DNA from 3 places in the Erythrobacter sp. SDW2 genome. Region 2 is predicted to be linked to each of the others. Evidence: predicted binding sites of a transcription regulator. Region 2 holds the regulator's gene; each other region holds the start of a gene.
The links. Region 2 encodes LexA, which represses DNA repair genes until DNA is damaged. Its sites were predicted from a motif close to GTTCCNCNCTTGTTCT; they were not measured.

Region 1 (10,602 bases), 1.4 Mb from region 2:
GCTCGGCGATTTCATGGATGGAAAGTTCTACCTTACGGGTAAGGAAATCCAGGAAGATCTTAGGGGCTGCTATTTCTCGAAAGATGTAGCGAAGGCGCCGACTTCGAAGGTCTTGAGCGATAGCGATGCTAGGGCACTTGCTGACGCGGTGCTCCATTCGATCGTTATCAAGCCTGATCCGACTCACGATGATCCAGAACGGGGACACGAATACAATCAGGCAATCGTGCAAATTTTCCGCCGCCTGAACACCTCGGGAAAGCCTCTACAGGCGCACGAAATCCGGACGAGCATCTTTTACGGCCCGCTGGACACGATGATCCGGGATCTAAACAATTTCGAGCCATGGCGCGAACTGTTCGGAAAACCGCACTCGCGCTTAAAAGACATGGAACTGATCCTTCGCTTCGTAGCGCTGAAGGAAAATCTCGATGGCTACAAGTCCCCGATGCCGCGCTTCTTGGACACCTTCATGGAGGAGCATCGAGAGATGTCTACGGAGAAGGTCGAGGAAGTCGCGCAAGCATTTCGGGATGTCACGACCTGGGTAGCGAATACGATCGGCCGTGAAGGCCTACGAAGTGGGAACACGCTTACCGTTTCGCGGTTCGATGCCGTCATGGCAGGCTATGACGCATACCTTATTGCGCACCCTGAGCCCGACGCAGAGCAATTGAAGGCCAAGCTTCAAGAACTTGAGGCTGACCCCGACTATCAATGGTCAATCGAAGAGTTCGTGAACGATACGGACCGGGTCAAGAAGCGTCTCGAACGCGCCCGAGCCATATTTGGGGATTGATCCATGGTCGCTCGTGTCGCGAACCGGATTAGGTATCGCCAACGGATAACCGAGCTACTGAAGAAGGACGTCGGAACTGCCGATGACGTCGCCCTTGAGCTTGAGCTCCAAGCGCATTGGGCGAAATACAACTGCGTGCTCATCTCCGGGTATCTCGAGCAAGCGATCAAGGAAATATTGCTCGAACACGTAACCGCAAATTCTCAAACTAGGGTGAGGCGATACGTTGAAACGGGTTGGCCGAACTCAAAGAACATGAAGGCCGATGCTATCCGCGAGATACTCGACCAATTCGACCCCTCTTGGGGAGAAAAATTCGACGGCTGGGTCAAGGCTGATGAGCGCAAAAAGGAAGTGAACGAGATCATCAAGTGGCGCAATGACATTGCCCATGGGAACGAGGCAAATACGAATAACGTCACGCGAGGCTCGGTGGCCAACAAGTTCAAGGTCGCGTGTGAACTGGTAGATTTCGTCGAGGGTTTGCCAACGACGCCATGATCCCGCGCACAGGATCAAGTCGAAATGATCAAATGGCGCGACCAAACCAAATCACGCGGCCGACCACCTGGATTCCTGACCGGTCGACGTCGTCCCAGCTGGGGTAGGCGGGATTGTCACTGCTGATCGTGATCTTGCGTCCACCGGGCTTGAGGGTGACGCGCTTTACGACAAGGGCATCGTCGGCCCGCAGGACATAGATCCCGTCGCGGAGGCGAGAACCGTGGTCAGACGCATCGACCATGACCTCGTCGCCGTCGCTGAGCGTGGGCTCCATGGAATCGCCCAAGACGTGGATGATCGAGAGGCTGGGGCTCTTCGCCGGGGTAAGTCGCTTGAGCCACCGTTCGTCGAAGCCGAACCGGGTATGCGCCGTTTCGCTCTCGGCAATCGCCCCGAAACCGGCCGATGCATCGACATCGAGCACCGGGATCTCGATCAAGCCGTCGCGGGCCGGCAACGGTGGGCCACCTAGGACCTGCTCATCGACACCGAAGAAACTTGCCAGCGTTCGCCGGTCGTTATCATCGAGCCGACGAGGAGATCCTCGCTTGATGAACTGCTGGATATACGCGGAGTTACGTCCAATCATGCGAGAGATCGCGGAGTATCCCAGCCGCCTTTGCTGGATCAGCCTATCGAGTTCTTCTCGTACTTGTTCCATCGCTCGCGTCCCTTCCGGTCGACACCGGGGTGAAGGAAATTTCCTAGACTCAATGGGATCTTCCTACTAAGAACAAAAGAAGAACGCAAGAGCGAGGCGAGTCGAGGACGACATGAAGCTGCTGGATAGGATCGAGTGCCACTTGCGGGAATCGCGGATGTCCGCGACGCGCTTCGGGAGGCGAGCAGTCGGTGACCCCCGCTTCGTTCTGGACCTTAGGCTCGGGAGGCGACCGCGGCGCCGAACGATCGAGAAGGTCGAAACCTACTTGGCGTCATTTGCTAAGCCGACCGTGCCTCGCGAGGGTCCTAGGCAGCCTTGAACGCACACCTATTGGAGACGAAACAAGACTGGCAGTCGGGGTTGCGAGCGCGACAGGTCAACGCGGCATGGTCGAGAACAGACCAGTTGATCGTTGTCGGGTTGCCTCGCCTCACGAGCCACTTGCAAGCTTGCTGAAGCCAAGGATCGTACCGGATGTCTGCAAGTTTGCGCGGACGAACGAAACGCTCCACCACGCGCGCCATGTTCACGTCGATGAGCGGAAACCTCTCTCCATTCTGGAACATCAAGATCGCGTGAGCCACGTACTGGCCAACGGCAGGCACCTGCAGGAGATCCTCGTAACGGTTAGGAAACTTGCCGTCGTGATCGGCAGCATAGGCCGCGAGTGCGCGCAACGAGGCGGCCCTGCGTTTCCATAGGCCGAGCGGCTTGAGAAACTCCTCGAGCTCTTCGGCTGGTGCGTCCGCGAGTTCGTGCCAACCCGGGAATCGGGTGAAGAACCGGTGGTAGAAGCTCGCGACCGTCTCGGCCCGTGTCCGCTGGAGCAAAACTTCCACGCAAACGAGCTGGTAGAGCGGCGTACCCGGTTCGCGCCATGGAAAGGATCGACCTCCACCCTGCCGGTACCAGTCCGCGAGATCGGCCGCGAGGAGCGTCAGCTTTCGCTTTTCGCCGGCCCCCAGAACCGTGTCAGGCGAGGACATGGACATTGGATGGCGGGAACAGTGCCGGGAAGTCTTTCTGCTTGATCTTGAAGAGGTAGCCGTGGTCCCTGACCAGTTGCTTCTCGCCCCTCTGGCTCATGAGGTAATCGACCGAGATCACGCCGCTTTCCAAGAGCGCTTGAAAATTACGGACGTTCGGGGCGCGCGTGTGTTCGACCTGCATGTAATGGAAATGCTCGTCTGCGCCTTTACCGCGGCAGCGCGCACCGACCCAGAATGTCTGGGGATGCTTCTCGCGAAGCCTGCCCCTCAAGACCTCGAGCGGCCAAGTGACCACGTGCGAGCGCCGTTCTTCCTCGGCCCGGACGTGGTCCTGCTTCAGCCAGTCCTTTTCCGTGTCGACGCTCAGCATGAAGCCGAGGGAGTTTGGTGCTTTCGCGTTGATCTCGCAATTCAAGCGAAGCTTGCCGTTGCGATGGTAGCCGAAGGTGCTGAGCAGGTTCCACGCCGAGCCGACCGGGCTGACGGTCCAATCGGGCGACTGCGAGAAGAGCGTGGACCTGGTGGGAGCCCGCTTGATCCGCTTCGCCTTGAGCTCGATCCCCTTGAAGTCGGGCGTCTTCTCGGCATTGGCAGCGATGCCGAGCAACGTCTCCAACGTCATGCCGACGCCGGTGTCGCCCGGACGCAGCGTGCGAACGAACCCCTGCGCGGAAATCTCCCTCAGCGCATCGAGCAATTCGCCGACGACAGGGTCCTCGCCATGTCGATACTTTGCCGCGATATGCCCAAGGGGGCTGCCAGCAATGTCGAGCGAGGCCAAGACCTCGGGTCGGCTCGCGTTGACAACGTAGAGGTCGCCCTCTTGTTCGAAGACGGCGAGCAGGTTGTACGGATCGGCGTAGCGCCCGAGGAGGGCAAACCAGATGCGCGGATCACCGGACTTCGTCTGGGGACGATACAGGGACACCGTCGATTCCACGAGGCGATCGGGCTCGACGAAGTAGGCCCTGCGGACCACCTTGTTCTCCGGGCCTTGCGCCTGGTCGTCGAAATCATGGATGCCGGTCGACAGGAGGTAATCCCGCACGTTGGCGGTCGCATCCATGATCGACTTCTTCAGCCCCGTTTCGGTGGGGACCAAGAGTGCCACCTCGATCTCGTGTCGCGTGAACGTGGCGAGGACATCGCCGACGTCCGTGTCGCTCTTCTCAAGCACGGGTGCCCACGGCCTCGTCGAGAACCTTCCGGAAATGCTTGCCGACGGCCTCGGCGAGGCCAACGGGCACGGCATTGCCGATCTGTGTGTACTTGGGAACTTCGCGGTCGAAGTTACCTTCGAGCGGGTTACCGGCCCGCCGGATACCACCCGTCGTACGCTTGCCCGAGAACTCGTACCAATCGGGGAACATCTGGAGCCGCGCCCATTCCCTCACGGTTAGGATGCGCGGCTGGCTAAAATGGACGTAATCGTCCGGAAGCGAGGTCGCGGTCATGTTCGGCTCGCCATTCCCCCAACGCGGCTTCAAGACGCGCTGCGAGAATTTCTTGGTTTGCGCATGGGCGGGTATCTCGCCGCCGTTCGCCAGCATGTAGTCGAACTTCTCGACGATCTCGCGCTTGTGCTTACTGTACTCTTGCTCCGTCAGCTTGCCTGCCCGTGCTGCGGCCCAGGCTGGCGGGGTACGAAAACCCTCCTGCAATTCGTTCATCGGCTTGCGCGGGTACGCAGTGGTCTCGAACGAACCGGCGGGAAATGCACCGCTCCGCAGGATCTTCGTGATCTTGGGATCGATGAGGTCGCCAAGCAGGTCGACGAGGTCGGGAAACGCTCCCGGGTTCGGCGGCGGCAAGAACCCGCATGCGACAGCGTCTTCCGCGTCCGCGTCCTTGTCGAGGAAGCTACAGGCCTCGAGAACGTCCTTGCGAATTCCGACGAGCAGCACGCGCGGCCGGTTCTGCGGAACTCCGTAATCCTTGGCGTAGACCAGCGACCACCGGACCTCGTAGCCGGGGATCTTGCGGAATTCTTCCAAGACATCCGGGAAGATCTTTCGCGAACCCTCGCGCGTCCAACGGGAGGTCAAGAGCCCGCGCACGTTCTCGAACAGGAACATGCGCGGACGAAGCCGGTCGATGATCTTGGTCATTCTCGCGTAAAGCCGGTTGGAAGGCAGGGCTTCCTTGTCGACCGCGTAAGAACGCCTGATCCCGATGCCCGAGTATCCTTGGCAAGGAGGGCCGCCGGCAACGAGGTCAAGGTTGCTGAGCTTGCAAAGGCTGGCTTGCTCGAAGCGCAAGTCGACCTCGCTCATCGATCCGAGATCGCTGACCAGCTTCTCGAGCCGCTTGCCCTTGAGCTCGTGCGCGTCGTGGCAGCGAAGGTCGGCATTGTCAGAGAAACGCATGCCGCCGAGCTCGTGCCCGCGGTTGCGCAGGTAGGTTGCCATCGCGTCCTTATCGAGCTCATTAACGAAGACCGTTGTGAAGCCGGCGTTCTCGAGCCCGGTGCCGAGCCCGCCGCACCCGGCGAACAAGTCGACCGCGGAATATATCGAACGAGTCGTCGTCGGTTCTGCGGCGGAAGTCAGCGGGGCCGCGGTCGTCCCGTCCTTGTCGAGAGTCGTGGTGTCTAGAGTCATGCCTAGTTTGCTAGCACGGGGCCTGACGGCGGTCCAGGTGTTTCGCCCCGTTTTCGACTTTTCAGTTGATCGATGTCGAAGGCCGTTGGAGTTCGTGGTGCTGCCTTCCTTCCTGCTTGGTTTAGTATTGCGACAAGGAAAATTAGCATGGGAACCCGGCTTGAGTAAAAAAACTAGCCGGGTTACCAATCTCTTGCACGGTTCTTAACAAGTCCCCGCCTATTTCACTTGGCATTCGGGGAGCACCGGATCTCGGGGGTACATGAGGCTAATTCCTGCGCAAATCCTAGGGTGCGATTCCGCTGCGGAGCGGAGGGTGTTCGGATTTCTCACGGAAGTGGGCTTTAGTGCCTACGACGTTGCGCTTCATTCACTCAACATCGGCCACCACGAGTACAAGCGATGGGGCGAAGCGGATTTTTTCCTGGTCGGGCGGCGCGGTATTCTCCTTCTCGAGGTGAAGGGCGGTCGGGTCGCATGCAAGGACGGTATGTGGGAATTCACCAACCGCAACAACGAAACGAACCGCAAGAAGGAAGGCCCCGCCGAGCAGGCCAAGTCTGCATATTTTTCGCTGGAAAAGAACTACCTCAATCCCAAGTTCTACCGCGAGTTGCACGGAGTGCCCCGCGGTTGGGCGGTGGTGTTTACCGATATCCCTAGGCTCGCCAACGACGGCTCAACCTTGTTGCCCGAGCATCCAGACGAGATCACGGCTTACGAAGAAGACTGCAAGGGTCACAACTCGTTCAAGAAGTTCTTGGCGAGGGCTTATGACCATTGGGCATCAAAGCAAAGGAACGCGGTTGAGCTCTCGCCGCAGCTGGTCAAGGCGATCTCGGATTCGCTGCGGCCGAACTTCGAACGCGTTCCTTCTCTGAACAGCCAGCTGCGTGACATGGAGCAAAGGCTCTACCAGTTCACCGACGAGCAATACGAAAAGCTTGACGCCATTTCCGAGAACGAACGGATACTCGTCGCGGGTGGCGCGGGTACCGGCAAGACGTTCGTAGCGGCCGCTTGCGCACGTTACGAAGAAGCAGAGGGGCGCTCGGTTCTCTTCCTGACCCGCAGCAGCTACCTGGCTGGTTTCCTGTCCAACCAGGGATTGCCCAGCGGGGTTACCGTCGCCACGATCGACGAGGTCCAGAGGTTTCACGATCAAGGGAAAACATGGGACGTGCTCGTGGTCGACGAAGGGCAAGACCTTTGCTCTTTAGAATGCATCGACCTCGTGGACGGCGTATTGACAGGAGGCTGGGAGAACGGTCGCTGGCGCTGGTTCGGCGATCCCAATTACCAGGTCTCCCCGAGTTTCCCGGTGGATCAGGATTGCCTCGACTACCTCAAGTCCAAGGGTGTTGCGACCAACCTCAAGAACAATATCCGCAACGCGGGAAAAATCGTCGAGGCAATCAAGCTCTTGGCGGGAGCGGATGTCGGCAAGCCAAGCAGCAAGCCTGATAGCGGGATCGTCGACCTTCAGCTGGTTGAGGCCGAAAGCGAAATCCTTCCCCGGGCAGTTGCAGCGGTCCGAAAATGGTTGAGTGACGATGAGCAACTGCCGCGAAACTCGATCGCGTTGCTGGTGCCTAGCAGTGTTGAAATCGACAAGGCGGTGGACCTCCTCGACTCGAAGAACGTGCGGTCAGAAGCATTGAGCAAGCGGGCCCTTGGCGGGAAACCTCGTGACTGTGTACTCGTTGCGACGATCGAAGACTTCAAGGGCTTGGAACGACCGCTCGTTTGCGTGGCAGGACTGGGGCAGGAGCACGGTTTTGCCTCGAGCGCCTACAAGGGAATTTCGCGCGCGAACCACGGCCTCACACTGGTCGCGACCCGCGAAGCTGTCGCCGAACTGACCGGCAAGGCCGCCAACCATGGCGCGTCGTAGGGGGGAAATTGAATGCTAGGCAGGGACAAGATCCTTCGCGAAACGCGGCGCAGGCTCATCGGGCCGGGTCTCGGCAAGCCCGGACCCAGCGGGACCCACGCGGACGAGATCATCGAAGGGCGCATGAGCCTCGCCTACATGCAAGGCATGTTGTTCCCGCGCGCCGAACGGTCCCCTGCTGACCTTGGCGGGGACGAAGCGGAGGACGCCTCCGACGAGGATGCTGATGATCCGCTGAGCATGTCTAACGCGATGCTGCCGGCCTCGATGGGGATGTCATTATGCATTGCGCCGGGCAGCAAGGTGCAGATCACGGTCGACGCAGCTGTCTACGAACAGGTCGAGCCGAGGGAAGATGCCGAGAACCCCGAGGTAGCCAAGGAAAAGGCAAAGGCCGCGGACGCCGCGGTACCAGCAGATGCACCTCGCGATGAGAAGGCAGCGAAGCGGCGAAGCAAGGCCGATGGGCGGTGGCAACGTCGCGCGTTGGCCCCGGCATCGCAAACTGTTGACGCAAGCGGCTTGGAGACGACTCTCGTCCTCGAGGATCACGCGACATTGGAAGTGCTCGCGCGAACCTTGCCAAGTGGCGACGTTCTCCTGACAACTAGCCTCTCCAACGTCCACGAGGCGAAGAACGCGAGATCAAGCGAGGACACCCTTTACCAGGTTTCAATTCGAGCCGAGCCCCTCGAAGGCCAAATCCTCAAGTACCCGGCGGCCCGCTACGTTCCACCCACGGACGAGGAACGTGAACTCCGGGTCATTTACGGTGAGCAACGCCCCTATGCCGTGGGGCACGGGGTGGCGACCGATTGGAAACTTGCAAATGACATGTGCGAATGGGTCTGCACCGAGGCCCTTCCCACCGCCCACGTTTGGCGACCGGTCTTCGACAACCTGTCGATCGCAAGGGACGGTGAACTCGTTTCCTTCGACGACGACGAATTGTTCAAGATCGCGCCCCTTGCCAACGGTGACCTTTCTGGTCCCGAGCTAATCGAGCGCCTGACTGGATTGGTCGATTTCTACGAAGAATGGATAGCTTCCCAGGCTGCGATACCGGTTGACTCCGAACTGGAAGCCGACGCCTCCAGAATGATTGGACGATGCGAGCGAAGTGCCGAACGCATGAAGGAAGGTATTCGCATCCTTCAAAGCGACGAGAGCATTGCCCGTTGTTTCATGTTGGCGAACCGCGCGATGCTCATGTCTATGTCCCACGCGGGCCGGGCGACCGGCCGGGGGCGCGAAGACGGAATGCAAGGCCCCTTCGCGCTTGGAAAGGCCGAATCTGGCCCAATCGACTATTTCGACAATCCTGCTCAATGGCGCCCGTTCCAGCTGGCGTTTTTTCTTCTCGTGTTGCCGTCGCTCGCCGGAGCCGAGCTTCCCGATCGTGATCTTGTCGATGTCATCTGGTTTTCGACCGGCGGAGGTAAGACGGAAGCATACTTGTTCGTCTCTACCTTCGAGCTTTTCAGGAGGCGGATTCTCGATGGGAAAGCAGGTGGCGGAACCGGGGTCATAAACCGCTATACCTACCGCTTCCTGACCGCCGACCAGTTCCAGCGTACTGCCGGCGTGATCTGTGCCATGGAAATGATCAGGCGCGAATTGACCGCTTCCGGCGATCCATCGGTTGGCGAAGAAGAATTCTCGATCGGCTTATTCGTTGGGGGCGAAGTTAGCCCTAATTCCTTCGCGGGCAGCCATGACGGGGCGATGTCGAGGACGCAGGAGCTCCTGGATTCAAGCCAACCCCGCGATGCGAACCCTTACCCCATCGAGAGCTGCCCATCGTGCGGGACCCTGCTTGTTCCAGAAGAAAAAAAAACGAAGCCGGATGGAAGCCCTGACGAGGCCTATTACGGGTTCATTGCGACCGCCAACAGTTTCACGACGAGGTGCCCGGAAGAAGACTGCGCGTTCCACGGGGGATTGCCTGTCTACTTCATCGACGAACAGTTGCTCCGCGCACCGCCTTCCTTCTTGCTCGGGACCATCGACAAGTTTGCGATGATCCCGTGGAAGGAAAACGGCGGGGTCCTGCTCGGGCTCGGCACGAAATGGTCATCACCTTCGCTCGTGATCCAAGACGAGCTGCACTTGATCTCGGGTCCACTCGGGACCCTGGCAGGAATCTACGAAGCGGCTTTCGAGACCCTGATGGCATCCGGTGGGAAGCCGCCGAAAGTGATTGCCTCGACAGCAACCATCAGGAACGCGTCCGTCCAATGCAGGAGGATATACGGCAGGCCATCAATGGTGTTTCCGTCACCGGGTCTGCGCGCGGAGGATTCGTTTTTCTCGAAGCTCGATAGGGGCAACAAGGAAAGGTCGAGACTTTATGCAGGGGTAATGGCGCAGGGCCTTCGATCGACTGTCGCGGCCTCTTGGACGATGGCAACGCTACTCCAGTCGTCATACGAACTCGTAGAAGCAGGCGAGCTAACAGCGAACGAGGCGGATTCCTACTGGACGTTGGTGGCCTACCATAACAGCAAGCGCGAGCTGGGTCGTATCGTCAACGCCACCCGAGACGAAATTCCGACACGCATGAAGGTCTATGCCTCAGACGAGGAAGTGGAGAGGCCATCGAACTTCCAGGTGTTAGAATTGAAGGCACACGCGGAGACACCGGTACCGAGGGCGAGGCAATTATTGGCCCGACGGCATAGGCCAGAACAACCCGCGATCGACGTGGTCCCCTGCACCAACATCATCTCCGTCGGCGTCGATATCGACCGTCTCGGCATGATGATGGTGAACGGTCAACCCAAGCTCAGTGCAGAATACATCCAGGCGACCAGCCGGGTGGGACGTGGCGCAGTGCCCGGCCTCGTCTTGGCAGCCTATTCTCCGAGCAAGCCAAGGGACCGCTCGCATTACGAGTCTTTCCGCGACTACCACGAGCGCTTCTACAGCTTCGTCGAGCCAACGAGCGTCACGCCCGGAGCCTTGCCGGCGATCGAAAGGGGCCTCCACGCGGCCTTGGTGACGGTCGTGCGTCATGGGACAAGACTACGAAAAAACGCGGCAGCAAGGCAGTTCGATCCCGCTGAGCATGCGATTGCAGCTATCATCGAGCGCCTCGAGCAACGCCTATTGAGGGCGTACGATGGACCACGCGAAGCCGAAGAGCGGGATCG
Region 2 (10,602 bases):
GCCGCGACGCCATCGACAATGCCTTGGCCGAACTGCATGCCCGGCTCGATCCGCAACAGCGCATCCTGACAGTCGATACCGAAGCGGAGGACCTGCAATCACTGGTCCGCCGGATCGAAGCCGATCCGGGCAAAGCATGGACAGACTTCGTCAGCATTCCAGGCAACCTGCACGCCCAGCCATTGCACTGGCGCCTGCTCGATCAGGCCCGCTGCGAGGTTGAGGGTAGTCCGCGCCAATGGACCGTGCGCCTTATCCCCATCGGCGAACCTGTTCCGGGCAGCGAAGGCTTCGAGCTCTACCTCGTCGCCAACCGCGCCTGGGCCAAGCGCGGCGATCGTCGACGTAGCCAGAACCAAGAAGTGCAGGCCCGGCTCGGCCGTGACCTGTCGCCGGTGTTGCGCCAGCCGATCTCGCGCATTATCGCCAATGCAGAGACAATCCGCACCAAACTCGCCGGGCCGCTGGCCGATGAATACAGCGACTATGCCGCCGATATCGCTGCCGCGGGTCAGCACCTGCTCTCGCTGATCGACGACCTCGCGGATCTGGAAGTGATCGAGGCAGAGGGCTTTTCGACCGCCCCCGACAGGATCGACCTGGTCGATGTCGTGCGGCAAGCGGCGGGCATCCTCGGGGTTACTGCGCAGGAAAAGGGCATCACCATCGAGATGCCCGATCGCGACAAGCGCTGCCCGGCGGTGGGCGAATTCCGCCGCGTGTTGCAGGTGTTGCTCAATCTCATCGGCAATGCGATCCGCTATTCGCCGCAAGGTTCGCAAATCCGGGTCGAACTGGCGCGCAACGGCAAGGTCGCCGGGGCGCGGGTGATCGACCAGGGACCGGGTATCGACAAGGCCCAGCAAGCGGCGATCTTCGAGAAGTTCGAACGGCTTGGCCGCAGCGGTGACGGCGGGTCCGGGCTTGGTCTGTACATCTCTCGCCGCTTGGCGCGAGCGATGGGCGGCGACCTCAAAGTCAAAAGCGAGCCGGGCGAAGGGGCGACCTTCACTCTCACCCTGCCGGTCAATTCCGAAACGTGAAAGCCGGACTGCTTCCGCAGCCCGGCTCCCGAAATCTTATCGCTGGCCGATCGGAACGTAGTCACGTTCGGTCGGGCCGGTGTAGAGCTGGCGTGGACGGCCGATGACCTGGCCGGGGTCGCTGATCATTTCGTTCCACTGCGCCACCCAGCCGACGGTGCGGGCGAGGGCGAACAGAGCGGTGAACATGGTGGTCGGGAAGCCGATCGAGCTGAGGATGATGCCGGAATAGAAGTCCACGTTAGGGAACAGCTTCTTTTCCTTGAAGTAATCGTCGTTCAGCGCAATTTCCTCGAGCGCGAGCGCGGTCTCGAACACCGGATCGCTGGTCTTGAGCGCTTCGAACACTTCGCGCAGCGTCTGCTGCATCACGGTCGCGCGCGGGTCGTAGTTCTTGTAGACGCGGTGGCCGAAGCCCATCAGGCGGAACGGATCGTTCTTGTCCTTGGCCCGCTCGATATAGTGCGGGATCCGGTCAGGGGTGCCGATTTCCTGCAACATGTTGAGCGCAGCTTCGTTGGCACCGCCATGGGCCGGACCCCACAGGCAGGCGATGCCCGCCGCGATGCAGGCAAACGGGTTCGCGCCCGACGAACCGGCGAGACGCACGGTCGAGGTCGAGGCGTTCTGCTCGTGGTCGGCATGGAGGATGAAGATCCGGTCCATCGCCTTTTCGATAGCCGGGTGCAGTTCGTATTCTTCCGCCGGCACACCGAAGGTCATGCGCAGGAAGTTGCCGGTGTAGCTCAGGTCGTTCTGCGGATAGAGGAACGGCTGCCCGATGGAGTATTTGTAGGCCATCGCAGCAATGGTCGGCATCTTGGCGATCAGGCGGTGGCTGCTGATCTTGCGGTGTTCCGGGTCGGAGATGTCGGTGCTGTCATGATAGAACGCCGACAGCGCGCCCACCACGCCGCACATGATCGCCATCGGGTGCGCATCGCGGCGGAAGCCACGATAGAAAGTCATCAGCTGCTCGTGCAGCATGGTGTGGCGGGTGATCGTGTAGCTGAAGTCGTCGAGTTCGGCCTGGTTGGGCAGTTCGCCATTGAGGAGCAAGTAGCTGACTTCCATGAAGCTGGAATGTTCGGCCAGCTGGCCGATCGGATAGCCGCGATGGAGCAGGATGCCTTCGTCACCGTCGATATAGGTCAGCGCGCTTTCGCAGCTGGCGGTCGACTTGTAGCCGGGGTCGAAGGTGAAAGCGCCGGTCGCGCCATAGAGCTTGCGGATATCGACAACGTCGGGTCCGGTCGTGCCCTTGAGCACCGGGAATTCATGGGACTGGCCGTTCAGCTCCAGCTTTGCCGTATCTGCCATTGTCGTTCTCCTACAATCTGTCCTTGCTCGTATCCTATTCGGCGGGCGTCACCTGGGCGTTAATTCGCGCCAGGGACTCCTCCCTGCCGAGCAGGACGAGCACATCGAAAATACCAGGGGACGTGGTCGTCCCCGTCAAAGCTGCGCGCATGGGTTGCGCCAGCCTGCCGAGACCCAGTTCAAGGCTCTCGGCGAGCGCCTTCGTAGTGGCTTCGAGGGCCTCGATTGTCCAGTCATTTTCCGCCTGTAACGCGGCGGAAATCTTGCTCAATATTGCGCGCCCATCGCCTTCCAGCAGGGAGGCCGCCTTATCGGTCATGGTCAGCGGGCGCTTGGCGAACAGGAAGCCGGCGCCTTCGGCCAGCTCGTTGATATCCTTGGCCCGTACCTTGAGCTCCGGCATGGCCCGCGTCAGCAGGGCGACATCGGCGTCTTCGGCCAACTTCTCGGCCACCAGCGCCGCCAACCGGGCATTATCGGCCTCGCGGATATAGTGCCCGTTGAGGTTGAGCAGCTTCTTGGTGTCAAAGCGCGAGGGGCTCTTGCCGACGCCTTCAAGGGTAAAGACCTCGGCCGCCTCTTCCTTGGTGAATTCCTCGCGGTCGCCATAGCCCCAGCCGAGGCGGAGCAGGTAATTGAACAATGCTTCGGGCAGCACGCCCATCTCGTCGCGATAGCTTTCGACCCCGACGGCGCCGTGACGCTTTGACAGCTTGGCCCCGTCCGGGCCGTGGATCAGCGGGACATGGGCATACACCGGGTCCGGCCACTTGCCCTCGATCTGGTCCATGGCGCGGATGATAGGCAGCTGACGGAAGGCATTGTTGAGGTGATCATCGCCTCGGATGATGTGGGTGACGCCCATGTCATGATCGTCGACCACCACGGCCAGCATATACGTCGGCGTGCCATCGGCGCGCAACAGCACGTAGTCGTCGATTTCCTCGTTGCGGACGGTGACCTTGCCCTGGACTTTGTCTTCGATGACGGTTTCGCCCTCGTTGGGAGTCTTGAGGCGGATTACAAAGGGTGTCCCTTCAGGCGCTTCCGAAGGATCGCGGTCACGCCAGCGGCCGTCATAACGCTGTGGCAGTTTCTTGGCGCGCTGCTCCTCGCGCATGGCTTCGAGTTCTTCGGGCGTGGCGAAGCATTTGTACGCATGGCCTTCCGCCAGCAACTGTCGCGCGACATCGGCATGGCGCTCGGCGCGGTCGGACTGGAACAGCGGCGGGGCATCGAAATCGAGCCCGAGCCAGTCGAGCCCCTCGATGATCTTGTCGATCGCATCCTGCGTGCTGCGCTTGCGGTCGGTGTCCTCGATCCGCAGCAGGACCTTGCCGCCGTGGTGACGGGCGAACAGCCAGTTGAACAGCGCCGTGCGCGCGCCTCCAAGGTGCAGATAGCCGGTGGGAGACGGCGCAAAGCGGGTTACCACCGGCGCTGCACCACTATTGCTTGCCATCTTGCGTGGCTTCCTTTCCTATTCGGTCCATGGTGACCCGTATGACACCAGCAGTTCCGCTCGCCGGGGGTGAGCCGGGGGGCGGCCCCGGGTCAGGCCATGCTGCATTGCAGCAGAGCCATTGGCACTCACGCTGGCGCTTGTCCAGCAAAGTGGCGTGGATGGATCAGGAACTTGGCGCTGCGGGGTTCGACCGAGCCCCGTGGATTGCGGTGACGCTGGCTGCCGGGATAGGGCTGTGGTTCTGGTTGCCGGGACCCACGCCGTGGATCGCTGCGATTGCCTTCTCGGCGCTACTGGCCGCTTCCGGGATGTTCCTGCTCCGACGAGGCGCATTGCCGCATATTGCCATGGCAATGTTGGCGATGGGCCTGGCGAGTGGTCTCGGAACGGGCCTGATCTGGGCGCGCTCAGCCATGGTCGGGGCAGAACCGATCGCTGCGCCGACAGTGCAATGGTACCAGGGCAAGGTGCTGGAGCGCGAGGATCAGCCCGCCGAGGAACGGATCAGGCTGGTAATGGCGGTGCGCGATGCCGCAACCGGGCAAGCGCAGAAAATCCGCGTCAATGTCCCGCAGGAGCAGGCATTATCGGAATTGCGCGAAGGTGCGGTGCTGCGGCTGAGGGCGCGGCTGATGCTACCGGGTGCGCCGCTGGTGCCGGGTGCCTATAATTTTGCCCGACGGGCATGGTTCGACGGCCTCGCGGCGACCGGATCGGTGATCGGCGATATCGAAGTGGTGGCGACGCCGCCGCCGGCGAGCGGGATCGCCTCGGTGCAGCGGACTTTGTCCGGGCATGTCAGGGAACGGCTGGGCGGATCGGCCGGAACCATCGCTGCTGCCTTTGCCAGCGGGGACCGGGGCGCGATCTCGGACGCCGACGAAGAGGCCATGCGCGATGCCGGGTTGACCCACTTGCTGTCGATCAGCGGCCTGCATGTCAGCGCCATTATCGCAGCGGCCTACCTGCTGGCGATCAAATTGCTGGCGCTCTGGCCATGGCTGGCCCTGCGGGCCCGGTTGCCGGTCGTGGCGGCGGCGGTGGGTGCGGCGGCGGGGATCGGTTATACCTTGCTGACGGGGGCAGAGGTGCCGACGGTGCGAAGCTGCGCCGCAGCGGTGCTGGTGCTGATTGCGTTGGCATTGGGCAGGGAGGCGCTGTCGCTGCGGATGGTAGCTGTGGCGGCGGGCTTCGTCCTGCTGTTATGGCCGGAATCGCTGGTGGGGCCGAGTTTCCAGATGTCGTTCAGCGCGGTGCTGGCAATTGTCGCCTTGCACAATTCCGCTCCGGTCAAGGCTTTTCTCGCGCCGCGTGAAGAGAGCTGGCTAGCGCACGGCGGCAGGCGTGTAGCGATGTTGCTGGTAACCGGGCTGGTGATCGAGATCGCGTTGATGCCGATCGTTTTGTTCCACTTCCACCGGGCGGGTATCTACGGTGCGCTGGCCAATGTCGTGGCGATCCCGCTGGTTACATTCATTTCCATGCCGCTGATCGCCATTGCACTGGCATTCGACCTTGTCGGGGCGGGCGCGCCGTTCTGGTGGCTCGCGGGGCAATCGCTCGATCTGTTGCTTGGTATCGCGCATCTGACGTCGGACCAGCCGGGCGCGGTCAAGCTGATGCCGCAAATGGAGCTGGGGACCTTGGCACTGTTCGTCTTTGGCGGGCTGTGGCTGGCGTTGTGGCAGGGGCGCAAGCGGCTGGTGGGACTGGTCCCCGCAGGTGTGGCGGCGGCGATGTTGGCCCTCACGCCGACGCCGGACGTGCTGGTCTCGGGCGACGGGCGGCATGTCGGGATTGTCGAGGACGGTCGGCTGATCATGCTGCGCGAGGGTAGGTCGGACTATGCGCGCGAGAACCTGATGGAACTGGCCGGGATGGAAGGCGAGCCGGTCGCGATCACCGACTGGCCGGGCGCACGATGCAGTCGCGACTTCTGCGTGCTCACGCTCAGGCGGGGCGGGCGGCCGTGGCACATCATGATGGCACGCAGCCGCGAGCGGATCGAGGAACGGGCCCTGGCGGCGGCCTGCGAGCGGGCGGATATCGTCATTGCCGACCGCTGGTTGCCGCGCTCATGTCAGCCCTTGTGGCTCAAGGTGGACCGCAAATTTCTCGGACTGTCCGGCGGGCTGGCGCTGTTCCTTGAGCAGGAGCGCTTCGACAGCGTGGCCATGAGCGAGGGGCAGCATGGCTGGTGGAAACCGGTCGAGCCGGGACCCTACAGGCCACGCGAAAAGGGAGAAGTGCCGGAAAAAATGGGGGAGCGGCGGTGAGGCGGGCGTGCCTCGCTGCGGGGACAGGACCGCTCCCCGCGGGGTAACCTAGTGATACCGGCGCAGCAACCCGGCGAGCTTGCCTTGAACCTCGACCTGATGCGGCTCGTACACCTGTGGCGCGTAGGAACCATTGGCCGGATCGAGCACGATCTTGCCGTTCTCGCGGCGCAGGTACTTGAGCGTCGCTTCCTCGTTGTTGACCAGCGCGACCACGATCTCGCCGTCGCGGGCCGTGCTGGTGCTGCGCACGAGGGCATAGTCGCCGTCGAAGATTCCCGCCTCGATCATCGAGTCGCCGGATACCTCGAGCGCGTAGTGATCACCAGGGCCGAGCAGCGCAGCAGGCACCGGCATCGACGTCTGCCCTTCGAGCGCCTCGATCGGCACGCCAGCGGCGATACGGCCATGGAGCGGGACCTCGATAATGTCGTTGGCCGGCTGGAGCGCTGCCTTGGGTGCAGCCATGCGGGCGCCGACAATGTCGTTGACAGGCTTGCCGCCGCCGACCGCATCCTCGGGCTGCTTGAGCACTTCGAGCGCGCGGGCGCGGTTGGGCAGGCGGCGGATGAAGCCGCGTTCCTCCAGGGCGGAAATCAGGCGGTGGACGCCAGACTTGCTCTTGAGGTCGAGTGCTTCCTTCATTTCCTCGAACGAAGGCGAAATTCCGGTGTCCTCCAGCTTCTGCTGGATGAAGCGGATCAGTTCGTGCTGCTTGGCGGTCAGCATGTCCGGCGGCTCCCTATGGCCTGTTCCCATTTCGATCGCTGATGCGAACGAATGCGGAACAAGTAGGCAACCCGATTCGGCAAGTCAAGCAATTCCGCCAGTTTCCAACAGGTAGCACGGAACAGACGTTCCCGCTTTGGTCACGTCGGTTTGAGTGGGCCGGTCGATCAGTAGGTTCGATCGGGCCAGCGTCAGCAGCGCGCTGCTGTCGCGTTGGTGTGCAGGGATGACGCCGTCCGGTCCCAGGAACCCGCGCAGGAACTCGCGCCGTGCGCCGCCTTCAGGGCATTCCACTGCCAGCGGGAGCATGATCGGCTGGGGCAGGCAGTCCGCCGCGCCGAGAAGGTGGCGCAGCGCGGGGAGCATGAACAGCACCGCTGTGACATAGGCCGAAACCGGATTGCCCGGCAGGCCCAGCACCAGCTGCCTGCCACGACGGGCGACCATCAGCGGCTTTCCCGGACGCATGGCGACTTTCCAGAAGTCGAGTTCCGCCCCCACGGCCAACAACGCTGGCCGGGCGAGATCGTGATCGCCCACCGAAGCCCCGCCGGTCAATACAAGCAGGTCGGCATCGCTCTGCGCCTCGAGCGCGGCGACAATGGCATCGAGCCGGTCTGGCAAGGGCGCGCCCAGTGTAAGCTTGCACGGCAGCGCCGCGGCCATAGCGCCGAGCATCGCACCGTTGCTGGCCGGAATCTGATGCACTGCACAGGCCGCGGGATCGCTCGCCAGTTCGTCGCCGCTGTCGAAGATGGCCACGGTGGGCACTCGCCTGACCGGAACGGCCGAATGACCTGCCGAACGCACCAGCGCCAGCTGTGCCGGGCCCATCAGGGTTCCGCTCGGGAGCAGTGTGTCACCCGCCGCGAACTCGAACCCCTTGCGGCGGATATGCTGCCCGAGGACCGGCTCTTCGGCGGCGGTCACGCGGTCTCCCTCGACCACGACATCCTCCTGGATCAGGATGCGGTCCGCACCTTCCGGCAGGATCGCTCCGGTCGAGATGCGGACACATTGGCATGCTGTAAGGGCACCGGTGAATGGCTCGCCGCAGCGGCTCTCGCCAATCTTGTGCCATGGTCCCGGACCGGCCACCGCATAGCCGTCCATGGCCGAGAGATCCGCCGGGGGCTGCGTTCGCGCCGCCAGCAGTGTCTCAGCCAGATAGCGACCGACCGCCTGCTCGACCGGCACGCCCTCCACCGGCAGCGGCGCGATCAGCGCCAGCATCCGCGCCTGCGCTTCCTCGACGGTGAGCATTGATGCGCTCATTCCGCCAGCCAGTGGCCCGACTTTCCGCCGCGCTTCTCGATCAGACGGACCCCTTCTATGACCATGCCCTTGTCGAGCGCCTTGGCCATGTCGTAGATTGTGAGGAGCGCGACCGAAGCCGCTGTCATCGCTTCCATTTCCACGCCAGTCTTCCCGGTCAGCGAGGCGGCGGAGCTAACCGCGATCCCGCTCTCGACATAGTCGAACGTCACCTCGACCGAGGTCAACGCCAGCGGATGGCACAGCGGGATCAACTCGGCGGTCTTCTTGGCCGCCATGATCCCGGCGATCCGCGCGGTGCCGAGCACATCGCCTTTGGGCGCGTCCCCGGCCTTGATCGCCGCGAGAGCCTCCGCACTCATGCGGATCACACCACCTGCGCGCGCCATGCGCGGGGTCTCGGCCTTGCCGCCGACATCGACCATATGCGCCGCGCCGGCCTCGTCGAGATGGGTGAGTCTGGTCATACACTGGCCTCCGGCAGGATACGCTCCCCAGGGGCCATGTCACACTTGTCACACAGTCCTGGAGAAAAAGAATGGCCCTCCGGTTCGGGCACCATTTTCGAATGGGAGAGGAAGTGGCCGTCGCGAGATTTCATACTCTTTCCATGGCAGAGACCCGCCTTGTAGGACAGGGGCCTAGCTTGCCAGCAGTGTCCTTGTCGCCGCCTCCACGTCATCCTGCCGCATCAGACTTTCGCCGACGAGGAAGGTCCGCACCCCTGCCGCCGCCAGCCGCTGGCAGTCGGCATGGCTGTTGATCCCGCTTTCGCCGACCAGCAGGGTGCCTGCGGGCGCCAGCGGCGCGAGGCGCTCGGTGGTGGCGAGATCGGTGGTGAAAGTCCTGAGATCGCGGTTGTTGACCCCGATCAGCCGCGATTGCAGCGCATGGGCACGTTCCATCTCGGCTTCGTCATGGACTTCGACCAGCACATCCATCCCATGTTCGCGCGCAGCCGCCTCGATCTCCTGCATCTGCGTATCGGACAGGGCGGCGACGATGATCAGGATCGCATCCGCGCCCATGCTGCGCGCTTCGGCGCATTGCCAAGGGTCGACCATGAAATCCTTGCGCAAAGCGGGCAGGGTGCAGGCCTCGCGCGCGGCGACCAGATAATCGGCATGGCCCTGGAACCAGTCCTCGTCGGTCAGGACCGACAGGCACGCCGCCCCGCCGGCCTGATAGGCGCGGGCGTGGCTGGCGGGGTCGAAATCGGCCCGAATCAGCCCCTTGGAGGGCGAAGCTTTCTTGACCTCGGCGATCAGCGCGAAGCCCTCTGCCGCCTTGGCCCGCAGCGCCGCCTCGAACCCGCGCGGTTCGGTCTGCGCCGCGATCCGGTCGGCGAGTTGGGCGGGTGACAGCGCGGCCTTGCGGGCGGCGACTTCGGTGTACTTGCCGGCGCAGATTTCCTCGAGCTTGTTCATTACCAATTGTGCCCCAGATCCGTTCGGGCTGAGCTTGTCGAAGTCCAGCCACAGCATTTGCGGAGCCGTGGTGGCTGCCCTTCGACAGGCTCAGGGCGAACGGACAATGGTACTATCACTTCGCCATCTCTATCCAGCGCGCCAGGAGCGCCCTTGCCGCGCCGCTGTCGAGCGCTTCAGCCGCCAGCGCTGCTCCCTCGGTCCAATCCTCGGTCCGGCCGGCGACCACCAGCGCGGCCGCCGCATTGAATTTCACTGTCTCGCGGTAGGCGCTGTGCTCGCCGTCGAGCAGCGCCGCCAGTGCCTTGGCGTTGTGGGCGGGGTCGCCGCCGCGAATGGCATCGAGCGGAGCATGGCCAAGCCCGGCCGTGGTCGCGTCGACGCGCCGCATGGCGAAATCGTGGCCGGTGACGTCGGCCATCTCGTTCCCGCCGGCGAGGCTCAATTCGTCGAGCCCCTCGTCGCCGGAAACGATGAAGGTGCGGTCCGTTCCCAGCCGCGCCGCCGCATCGCCATAGATCGAGACATAGCCGGGCCGGGCAATGCCGATCAATTGTCGCCTGACCCCGACCGGATTGGACAGCGGGCCCATCAGGTTGAAGATGGTGCGGCGGCCGAGCGCCTTGCGGATCGGCTGGATGCGCACCATCGCCGGATGGTGGTTGGGCGCGAACAGGAAGCAGATGCCGATCTCGTTCAGCGTCTTCTCCGCCGTGCGCCCGGCAGCAGCCATGTCGAGCCCCAGCACTTCGAGCGTGTCGGCCACGCCGGAAAGCGAGGAAATCGCCCGGTTGCCGTGGCGCGCGACGGGAACGCCGCAGGCGGCGACGACCAGTCCGACGGCAGTCGAGACGTTGAGCGTATGGTGCCCGTCACCGCCTGTCCCGCAAACGTCGATCGCGTCGTCCGGCCCGGCCACGGGGATGTAGCGTGCGCGCAGGGCGCGGGCGGCCCCGGCGATCTCGTCCGCCGTTTCGCTGCGTTCGGTCATCGCGAGCAGGAAGCGGGCGATTTCCTCATCCGTGGCATCACCGTCGAGGATCCAACCGAACACTTCCTCGGCCTCG
Region 3 (10,602 bases), 230 kb from region 2:
TCATCGGCATCGCCCAGACCGGCACCGGCAAGACCGCCAGCTTCGTGCTGCCGATGATCGACATCATGGCCAATGGTCGCCGGCGTGCGCTGATGCCGCGCTCGCTGATCCTCGAGCCGACCCGCGAGCTCGCCGCCCAGGTGGCCGAGAACTTCGAGAAGTACGGCGTCAACCATGATCTCAAGATGGCTCTGCTGATCGGCGGAGTGCAGATGGGTGACCAGCTCAAGGCACTGAATGAAGGCGTCGACGTCCTGATCGCGACGCCGGGCCGGCTGATGGACCTGTTCGAGCGTGGCAAGATCATGCTCAACGGTTGCGAGCTGCTGGTGATCGACGAGGCGGACCGGATGCTCGACATGGGGTTCATTCCCGATATCGAGTTCATCTGCTCCAAGCTGCCCGAAACGCGCCAGACCATGCTGTTCAGCGCCACCATGCCGCCGCCGATCGAGAAGCTGGCTAAGAAGTTCCTCAACAATCCCAAGCGGATCGAAACGGCGCGGGCGGCGACGACCAACAAGGATATCACCGCTTTCCGGGTCAATGTCCCGACTCGCCAGAAGCGCGAAACGCTGCGCTGGCTGCTGCGCAACGATCTGGTCGAGACCGCGATCATCTTCGCCAACCGCAAGACGACCGTGCGCGAGATCAACAAGAGCCTGCAAAGCCACGGCTTTTCCTCGAGCGAGATCCATGGCGACATGGACCAGTCGAGCCGGATCAAGGAACTTGAACGGTTCAAGAAAGGCGAAGTGACTATCCTGGTTGCGTCCGACGTTGCCGCGCGCGGACTCGATATCAAGGGCGTCAGCCACGTCTTCAACTTCGACACGCCGTGGCACCCGGACGATTATGTCCACCGCATCGGCCGCACCGGTCGCGCCGGGGCCAAGGGCCGCGCCTTTACCTTCGTCGCGCCCGAGGATGCCGAAGCCATCGACAATGTCGAGAAGCTGACCGGCGCCAAGATACCCGTGTTCGGCAAGGCGGATGTCCGTGTCGAGCTCAAGCCGGCGCCCGAGCCCGAAGTGCACGAGGAAGAGCCGCGCGAGGACAAACCGCGCCGCGCCAAGAAGGAAGCACGCGACGATCGCCCCGAACGCGAACCCCGCAAGCCGCGCCGTGACGAGCGCCCGGAGCGCGAGGAGCGTCCGCGCGAACAGCGGGCCTCGCGCCGGAACGAGCCGCAGGATCCGCCGACCAAGCCGGGGGAATGGAACGGTCCGCGTCCCGGTTTCCTCGACGTCACTTTCGGCAGCTGATCAAGCCGGATCTTAACGCTTCGCTTACCACACAGGGCGCATGGTTTGCGCCATGGAAACGCTCACCGCCGCCCTCGGCAAAACCGCCTGGGACATGCTGCTGACACTGGCCCCGCTGGGTGCGGTGTTCGGCATGCTGGCGCTGGCGATGAAGCGCGGTGCCATGGCGGGGTACCTGCGGCGCACACGGCGCGAGACTGAGACCAACCTGGCGTTGGTCGCGTTCAACTATGTTTTCCTCGCAACGTTCTTCACCGGTGTCGCTGCAGGGTGGGAAGGGCGCGCGGCCGGTGTTGCGATCCTGAGCGACTTCTGGGCCGGCGCGAATCCTATCTTGGTCCTCACGGTCACCATGCTGGCGGGCGAATTCGTCGTCTATTGGCGCCATCGGATTGAGCACCTGCCGCTGCTGTGGCCGATCCATGCGGTGCATCATTCGGACGAAGCGATGACCTGGCTCGCGCTGCTGCGCAAACACCCGCTGGCCTACTTGCTGGCCCTGTTTGTCGACACCGTCCCGCTGCTGCTTATGGGACTGCCGGTGTGGGCGGTTGCGGCGTGCGCGCTGGCACGGAGCAGCTGGGGCTATTTCATCCATGCAGATCTGCCCTGGACGCTTGGACCGCTCGGCCAATGGCTCATCTCCCCGGCCGCTCACCGGCTGCACCATATCGACGACCTGGAACTGTGCGGCAGCAATTACGGCGGCGTGCTGACGCTGTGGGATCGGCTGTTCGGCACGTACATCGACCCCGCTCCCTATATCGGCTGCCGCACCGGCGTCGACGGCGGGTCGCGCGGGTTCCTGGGCGAAGTGGCCCGACCGTTCGAGGCCTGGGCCGGTCGCCGCCCGGTCGATGCCCCGCAGGAGCCGGCGGAGGCCTAGCCTGGGCTAAGCCGCCTGCGCCACGGCCAGATGTGGCGGGCGGCGAGCGAGGGTCTGCTGGATCTGTTCCACCACCAGGTCAATCACCGCGCGGATATGCGGCTGGCGTCGGGCGGTGTCGGTGGTGACCATCCAGCCGGGCGTGGTCAGTTCCTCGATCGGCGGTAGCAGGCGCACGAGGCCGGGCATGCCATCGGCCATCATGCACGGCAGGATCGCCGCGCCAAGGCCCGAACGCACCGCTGCGCTGATGCTCGACATCGAGCTTGAGCGATGGGCAATCTCCGCATCGGGCAGGTGCTGCGCGATCCAGCGGTTGGTGATGTTGGTATCGTCGGTCGAGGCGACCAGTGGATAGCGCGCGAGGTCCTCGACGCTGGCGGGCATGCCCAGCCGCTCGACCATCTCATGGGTGGCGTAGAAGCTCTCCAGCATGTCGAGCAGGTGCCGCACCACCAGCGATTCCTGCGTCGGGCGGGGGCCGAAGCGCACCGCCACATCGGCCTCGCCACGGGCCAGGTCGACATAATGCTCGGAGGTGAGGATCTCGACGCGGATTTCAGGGTGCTGTCCGCGCAGCAGGCCAATCGCCGGAATGACCCATGCGTTGACGGCTGACTCTACCGTCGAGATCCGCACCGTGCCCGCCAGCCGCCGCGATTCCGCCGCCACGCCATCGGAGAAATTGAGGATCGCCGCTTCGACACTTTCCGCCGCCGGCAGCACCGATTGCCCGCGCGGGGTCAGCTCGTATCCCGAGGGCCTGCGGACGAACAGCTGGACCCCCAGCTGCGCCTCCAGCGCGGTGATCCGGCGCGACACTGTCGATTGGCTGGCGCGCAGCTGGGTCGAGGCGGCCAGCGTGCTGCCGCTCCGCGCAACGGCGAGGAAATAGCGCAGGTCGTTCCAGTCGAGCATCGGCACTTCGCCTCGGTCCAGAGGGGTTATGCATTCCTGCATAACACAGATGCAGGAGTAGTGTTAGCGGCCGCAGAGCGTGAGGCGTATCTGGGTTTCACGACGATGGAACGGTCCACCGCCCGACAGGAAACCCAAGGATAGGAGATCCGCCATGACCAGGTTCAACATTTTCGCTTTCGCCGGTGCGCTGGTGGCTTCGCTCAACACCTTCGCCTTCGCGCTCGCCACCTCGCCGGTCGCGATCCTCAGCGCCTGAGCGAGCAGGCTTCCCCCGGGCGGAGAGTTCCTCTCCCCTCTCCGCCACCACACCCCCGCCGCACCCCCCGGCGGGGGTTTTGGTATGTCGTCGCATTGCCTCAACTCATGAGCAATAGACGCCTCGGCAAAATTCCATTCGGGCGGGATTGTAAACTTGCTTGGCATCGTGAGCTCAAAAATCATTTGATGGGACAGTATGTGAAAGAAATGTTCTCGCATTGAGTCGTAAGCGCTGGCAGATATTCAGATCAGACCGCTTGGGGAGGGGAACTTGCGCTCGATAGGCATACTGATCGCCATAGTTGGCGCAATATACGTCCTGATAGCCTTCAACATGGACGTTTCTATATCGACCCCATCTACCTATGTTCCGGGTGTTGGTAACGTCGGAGGAGGTGATGTTGCGAACTTAGATCTCATGGAAAGAAGGCAAAACCACCTAATAGTTGCTTGCTTTGTTACTCTTATTGGTTCATTAATGGCTATTTTTGGTAAAAATTATCAAGGCAAGGTGGGTTTTGAATCAATTGGTAGTGAGGGTAACACTCGAGCAGATGCGGTTTTTCAGGGTGAAAGAAATCTTAAGAGTGACCCTTACAGGTTATGGCTTTCAGATTATTACGGTATCACAAGAAATGAATTGTTTGATCGCTTTGTTCTTGCCGACCAAACTTTTGATTCTCTAGATGACGCACTTGCTGAACCCGATCGTCAGGAAAGCGCCAAAATTCTTGCTGCGAGCGAGCATGCCGAACAGCTTAGGTTAGAAGCCGAGGAACTCGATGCCAAAAGAATTGAGGAAGTAAGAATAGCTGAAGCTGAATGGGAAGAGTTTCGGCCTAAGCTTTATGTCGGCTTAAGCTTGATGGCGATGGTTTTGACCGGACTGTATTTTCTAGTTAGGGAAACCCCGGAAGAGCGGAATGCAAGGCTTGCTGCAGAGGAAGCTGCGGCCAGCGCCGCTTTCGAAGACGCATCACAAGCAATCGGAATCAAATTTCCCGATGACGTGAAGGTTATTGAGAAGGATGATAGCGGAAACTCAACGTGGTGTAACCCAGAGTTTATGATGAACCCAACAGCGATGGGATCAGGCAATATTGTTGAATACAGATTCCGAACCGCCATAGATGCGACCTCGTTGAAGAAGCGATTTATGGACGTCTACGGTGAAGGCGAGCCTGACTTACCCTTGCTGGAGGACGACAACTCTGATTGGCGGTGGTCCAAGGGCGAACGGAAAATTCTTCTTAGACATCTGGACTATGAGGGCGGCGACGAGAAAATTGTCTGCGTTGCGTCACCAGAGATCGAGCCAACCTCCAAGTCTCCTTAGCCAGCCACCGTCACGAAGCTGTCGATCACCCGCTTCACCCCGGCCTTCTCGAACTCGATCTCCAGCTTGTTGCCTTCCTGGTCCGTCACCACGCCGTAACCGAACTTGTCGTGGAACACGCGCGCGCCGATGGCGATGTCTGTGCGAGCCTTGGCGGCGAAGCTGGCGGCGCTGCGGTGGTTTTCCTTCACCACCGCTGGCCGGGTTTCGTAGCCGCTGGTCAGGGCCCGCTGCCAGCCGGGGCCGCGTAGCTGCGAGCGGTCGGGCCGGTCGCGCATTACGTGGGCGAAGGGGTCGTCCTGTTCGGAAAGTCCCGCCCGCCAGAGCGACGCACCGCCGGTGAGGGTGGTTTCCTGCTCGATCTGTTCGGCCGGCAGTTCCTCGATGAAACGGCTGGGAATGCTGCTGGTCCACTGGCCGTAGATGCGGCGGTTGGCGGCGTGAAGGATGGTGCAGCGCCGCCGGGCGCGGGTGATGGCGACATAGGCCAGCCGCCGCTCCTCCTCGAGGCTCGCCAGCCCGCCTTCATCGAGCGCGCGCTGGCTGGGGAACACGCCCTCTTCCCAGCCGGGCAGGAAAACGTGGTTGAACTCCAGCCCCTTGGCCGCGTGCATGGTCATGATGGTGACCTTTTCCTCGTCCGGGCTGGCGTCGTTGTCCATCACCAGGCTGACGTGTTCGAGGAAATCGCCGAGCGTCTCGTATTCCTCCATCGCCCGGGCGAGTTCGGAGAGGTTTTCCAGCCGCCCCTTGGCCTCGGTGGTTTTCTCCGCCTCCAGCATGGCGTTGTAGCCGGTTTCCTCCAGCACTTCGCGCAGCAGGTCGGAGGGGGCAAGCTGCTCGGCGCGCTCGCGCCAGTGCAGGAACTGCCGCATCAGCCCGCCGATGGTCCCTGCCGCGCGCGCTGGCAGCTCGTCGCTGTCGGCCAGTTGCAGAGCCGCCGCCGCCAGCGGCAGGTTCGCCCGCCGGGCATATTGGTGCATTTTCTCCAGCGTCTTCGCGCCGAGCCCGCGCTTGGGCTGGTTGTAGATCCGCTCGAACGCCAGATCGTCCTGCGGCTGGGCGATCACCCGCAGATAGGCCAGCGCATCGCGGATTTCGGCCCGCTCGTAGAAACGGAAACCACCGATGATGCGGTAGTTGAGCCCGATCTGGATGAAGCGGTCCTCGAACTCGCGGGTCTGGTACTGGGCGCGAACGAGGATGGCGATCTCGTCCAGCGGCACGCCTTCGCGTTCGACCCGCTCGATCTCCTCGCCCACCCGGCGCGCTTCCTCGGGACCGTCCCACACGCCGATCACGCGGACCTTCTCGCCGGCGTTGACCTCGGTCCACAGCGTCTTGCCGAGCCGCTGGCTATTTGACGCGATCAGACCCGATGCGGCGGCGAGGATATGCGGAGTGGAGCGATAGTTCTGCTCCAGCTTGATCACTTTCGCGCCCGGAAAATCTTTCTCGAAGCGCAGGATGTTGGCCACTTCCGCGCCACGCCAGCTGTAGATCGACTGGTCGTCGTCCCCCACGACGCAGATGTTCTTGCGCGCCTGCGCAAGCAGCCGCAGCCACAGATACTGGACGGCGTTGGTGTCCTGGTATTCGTCGACCAGGATGTATTTGAAGCGCTGCTGATACTGCTCCAGCACCTCGCGGTGCTTGCGGAAGATCGTCAGCATGTGGAGCAGAAGGTCGCCGAAATCGCAGGCGTTCAGCGCTTTCAGCCGGTCCTGATAGAGCTGGTAGAACTGCTGCCCCCGGCCATTGGCATAGGCTTCGTTGTCGATGGCATCGAGATCGCCCGGGTTGAGGCCGCGGTTTTTCCACCCGTCGACCAACCCTGCGAGCTGCCGCGCGGGCCAGCGCTTCTCGTCCAATTCGTTCTGCTGGATCAGCTGCTTGAGCAGACGCAGCTGATCATCGGTGTCGATGATGGTATAGTTGCTCTCCAGCCCGACCAGCTCGGCATGGCGGCGCAGCATCTTGGCGCAGATCGAATGGAAGGTGCCGAGCCAGGGCATCCCCTCGACCGCATCGCCGATATGCTGTGCGACGCGGTGGCGCATCTCGCGCGCCGCCTTGTTGGTGAAGGTGACGCACAGGATCTCGCTCGGCCATGCCTTGCGCATGGCGATCAGATGCGCGAGCCGCGCAGTCAGGGCGGCGGTCTTGCCCGTTCCCGCCCCGGCCAGCATCAGTACCGGGCCTTCGCTGGTCAGCACGGCTTCACGCTGGGGCAGATTGAGCCGCTCCGCATAGGGCGGCAGGCCGGTGTCACCGGCGGCGAGGGCGAGGGGGTAGGGGGCGGTGTTGTCGGTCATGCTGCTGGTGAACAGTTAGGGAACATGGGGCAGGGGGGCAAGCCTCGCCTTGCAAGACCTGCGCGGAACCAAGGCAGGGGCCCTTCATTGATTCAACAAGGACGGAAACGACCAACCAAGATCGAAGGACCTGGAAAATGAGGAACATCATCGCTGGAACGTTAAGTGCCCTGACCATCATCAGTTTCACCGCCGCCGCGGCAACGGCGCAAACGGCAGACCGCCCCCAACGTGCCGACAAGCAAGACTATACCACAAAGGTGAAGGCCGAAGTGGTTGAGCGCAATGCCCAGGGCAAGGCGACCAAGGTCAGGATCGGCGAATACATTGTCGATGTTTGCATGGACGAGGGAATGACAGATGGCTGCATCAACCCGCGTGCAGCCGGTCTCAACTGGGGCAACTATCCCGCCGCGACCTATCAGCCGGACGACGACTGATCGGCGCACTGCTTCGGCTCCCATGCGCGGCGAACTTGGGGAGCCACCTTACAGCTTCGCCTGCGCAAGACGGGCGGGTGTGCCATGGCGCACTCGCCCGTTTTCATGCCTGCGACGAACCGCTCGCCCCGTTTGCAGCACCGAAGCTGGCGGAAGGAAGGTGCCGTGCGATGGGCCTCGGGGCGTGGGGTTGCCGACGCGGCAAGCAACTGGGATAGCGGAGGTGCCTCGCCTGAGAGGCGGGTCGCGTTCGTCGCGCACGGGAACAGTCAAAGGAGTATCCCATGCGTAATTCGTCTCTCGTTATCCTGTGCGCAGGTGCCCTGGCCGCGCCTGCGCTGTCCCAAGGCATGCCCGATGGCATGCCGGACCATCATGGCTCACTACCCGGCGCGCCTCCGGCAGAGGCACCTGCGCCGGGCCTGTCTGCCGAGCAGCAGGCTGCGTTGGCAGCGTGGCCCCCTGACGTGCAGGAATACTACCGCTCGCTTCCGCCGCCGCGGCAGGAGACCTTCTGGCTGCTGACCGACGAATACAAGGTCAAGCTCGCCGGCATGGACGAAACCCAGCGCGTCGCCGCTTGGGAGCAGATCGAGCAGAAACTCCAGGAACGCGCCGATGCCATGACGCAAAAGGACAAACAGCCCGAATCCGAACCGCAATAGCGGCGTTTCAGGGGGTGGGAAGGCGGAGGATGGTCAGCTTCGCCTTCCCTACCTTGCGTTCCGATTCCACTTCGAGACCTTTGACTTCGGGCGTTTCCCTGGCTGAGGTTTCCAGCGCGATCCAGGTCGCGGGGCCGATCCAGCCCAATCGCAGCAGCTTGTCGAGCGCGACTTCGCCGGCCCCCGTCTCATAGGGCGGATCGGCGAGGATGAGGTCGACCGTGCCGCGTGCCGGGCCGAGGCTCATTACCGAACCGCCGGTCACGCTCGCCCGGTCGCGCGCACCGAGCCCTGCGATATTGGCGCGGATCGCTTCGAGCGCGGCCTTGTCCTGCTCGACGAACTGGCACTGCGCCCCCCCGCGCGACAGTGCCTCCAGACCTAGCGCGCCCGATCCCGCGAACAGGTCCAGCACCGAGAGCCCTTCGAAGCTGCCGAGGCGGCTGGCGAGCATGGAGAACAGCGTTTCGCGCGTGCGGTCAGCGGTGGGGCGCGTGTTGTCCCCCCGGGGCGCGACGAGTTTCCTCCCGCGCCATTCCCCGGCGATGATCCTCATGCCTTCTTCAGCGTGCTTAGGAACCGGGCGAGATCGCCCTTGCGGATTTCGGCGGCCTGGCCGCGCGGCAGGTCGGCCAGTTCGAACGGGCCGTAGGACGTGCGCATCAGCCGGCTGACCTCCAGCCCGAAGTGTTCCAGCACGCGGCGGATTTCGCGGTTCTTGCCTTCGGTGATGGTCAGTTCGATCCACTGGTTGCGCCCCGTCCTGCGCTCCATATTGGCATCGATCCGGCCATAGCGGACGCCGTCGATTGTAATCCCTTCGATCAGGCTTTCGAGCTGTTCCTGCGTCACCTCGCCGAACGCGCGGGCGCGGTAGGTGCGCGGCACGCCGCTGGAGGGCAGCTCCATCCGCCGCTTCAACTCGCCGTCATTGGTCAGCAGCAGCAGCCCCTCGGTATTGTAGTCGAGCCGCCCGATCGGCATCACCCGCCCGGCATCCTTGGGCAAGGCATTGCGCAGCGCGTCATAGATCGTCGGGCGGCCCTTGGGGTCGTATTCGGCGGTCAGCAGGCCCGACGGCTTGTGGAAGGCGAACAGGCGCGTTTCCTCGGCCTTGCCGACCTGCTTGCCGTCCACCGTCACGCCGCTCAGGCTCTCAAGAAAAGTCGCCGGGGTATCGATCACCTTGCCGCCGACCGCCACGCGGCCCTCGGCGATCATCCGCTCGACCTCGCGGCGGCTGGCGACACCGGCGCGGGCGAGCAGCTTGGCGATGCGGTCGCCTTCGGGGCGATCGGCGGCCCGTTCAGCTTTTGGCTTGGGTTGCTGTGGTTTGCCGGGATGGTTGTAAGCACGGGTCATGCCGCGCCCCTACACGCCAACACGATGCGGTGGAAGCGCGTTAGGGCAGGGCTTCCCTTGGCGCAGGCGCACGTTAGGGAAGGGACAAGAGGGAGTTGTGGCAATGAGCGAAGCAAAAGCGAAACCCGGTTGGCGTGCCGTCATCCGCGCGCTGGGGCAGCCCAAGACCGGCTATATGCTGCTGTTCGGCTTTGCCGCCGGCCTGCCCTATGCGCTGCTGCTCGGCACGCTCTACGCCTGGCTCAGCGACGCCAAGGTCGATCTGGAGACCATGGGGGTCTTTTCGCTGATCGGGCTTGCCTATGCCTTCAAGTTCCTGTGGTCGCCCGCGCTTGACCGGATCGACCTGCCGCTGCTCCACCGGCTGGGCAAGCGCAAGCAGTGGATCGTCACCGCGCAGCTGATGCTGGGGGCGTTCCTCGTTATCTTGTCGATGCTCAACCCGCTGACGCAGCTCGGCTGGTTCAGCCTGCTCGCCGGGCTGGGCGCCTTTGCCAGCGCGACGCAGGACGTGGTGATCGACGCCTGGCGGGTCGATGTGGCAGACGAGGTCGCGACCATCGACATGCTCTCCACCGTGTACCAGCTCGGTTACCGCATCGCGGCGCTGGTCGGCGGGGCCCTGGCGCTGTTCATGGCCGAGCGGACCAGCTGGCCGACGGTCTACCTCACCATGGGCGCGATCCTGCTGGTGGTCGGCTTCGTCGGGCTGTGGGCCCCTGACACGGACGCGAAGGCCGATAACCTCGCCGAAGCCAACCAGGCCGATCCGCACGGATTGCGCGGTGTGGGCCAGCTCAGCCCGCGTGTCCGGGCGTGGTCCTTGGGCGCAGTTGCCGCGCTGTGGCTGTGGGCGCTGCTGACGGTCGGCAGCTTCATGGTCCGCTCGCTGACGGCGACGCCAGAGACGCGGCCCGATTCGGTCGAGTTCATCACCACCTTCGGTCCGCTGGTTGTGCTGGCGACCGTGGTCCTGCCCGCGCTGATTGCCGCCTGGCTGGTCCGCAAGGAGAAATCGGGCGAGGGGCTCCTGACCGAGGCCAAGCCCGCCCTCACCGGCGCGGACCGCGTGATGGACCACCTCTATCGCGCGCTGGTGCTGCCGCTGACCGACCTGATCGGGCGGCTCGGCTGGGCGATCATCATCGTCATCG

Region 1: LY632_RS00870 (S24 family peptidase) is a predicted target of LexA. The motif match lies at 2,034-2,049, and genes of this name have one in related genera.
Region 3: LY632_RS07140 (ATP-dependent helicase) is a predicted target of LexA. The motif match lies at 6,990-7,005, and genes of this name have one in related genera.

Annotation. Positions count from the first base shown of each region.
Region 1 is NZ_CP090370.1:167,689-178,290, reverse strand. Features, by position in the region: gene LY632_RS00880 (DUF262 domain-containing protein) at 1-799, shown strand, start outside; gene LY632_RS00875 (HEPN domain-containing protein) at 803-1,300, shown strand; gene LY632_RS00870 (S24 family peptidase) at 1,329-1,964, opposite strand; gene LY632_RS00865 (hypothetical protein) at 2,273-2,953, opposite strand; gene LY632_RS00860 (MvaI/BcnI family restriction endonuclease) at 2,940-4,133, opposite strand; gene LY632_RS00855 (DNA cytosine methyltransferase) at 4,126-5,556, opposite strand; gene LY632_RS00850 (nuclease-related domain-containing DEAD/DEAH box helicase) at 5,873-7,450, shown strand; gene LY632_RS00845 (hypothetical protein) at 7,574-10,602, shown strand, end outside.
Region 2 is NZ_CP090370.1:1,686,357-1,696,958, forward strand. Features, by position in the region: gene LY632_RS08240 (HAMP domain-containing sensor histidine kinase) at 1-1,043, shown strand, start outside; gene LY632_RS08245 (citrate synthase) at 1,080-2,363, opposite strand; gene gltX (glutamate--tRNA ligase) at 2,398-3,825, opposite strand; gene LY632_RS08255 (ComEC/Rec2 family competence protein) at 3,867-6,104, shown strand; gene lexA (transcriptional repressor LexA) at 6,153-6,833, opposite strand; gene LY632_RS08265 (molybdopterin molybdotransferase MoeA) at 6,918-8,108, opposite strand; gene moaC (cyclic pyranopterin monophosphate synthase MoaC) at 8,105-8,575, opposite strand; gene trpC (indole-3-glycerol phosphate synthase TrpC) at 8,750-9,535, opposite strand; gene trpD (anthranilate phosphoribosyltransferase) at 9,651-10,602, opposite strand, start outside.
Region 3 is NZ_CP090370.1:1,451,656-1,462,257, forward strand. Features, by position in the region: gene LY632_RS07120 (DEAD/DEAH box helicase) at 1-1,265, shown strand, start outside; gene LY632_RS07125 (sterol desaturase family protein) at 1,318-2,151, shown strand; gene LY632_RS07130 (LysR family transcriptional regulator) at 2,158-3,069, opposite strand; gene LY632_RS07135 (hypothetical protein) at 3,602-4,666, shown strand; gene LY632_RS07140 (ATP-dependent helicase) at 4,663-6,981, opposite strand; gene LY632_RS07145 (hypothetical protein) at 7,119-7,421, shown strand; gene LY632_RS07150 (hypothetical protein) at 7,706-8,086, shown strand; gene rsmD (16S rRNA (guanine(966)-N(2))-methyltransferase RsmD) at 8,094-8,642, opposite strand; gene LY632_RS07160 (pseudouridine synthase) at 8,639-9,448, opposite strand; gene LY632_RS07165 (MFS transporter) at 9,552-10,602, shown strand, end outside.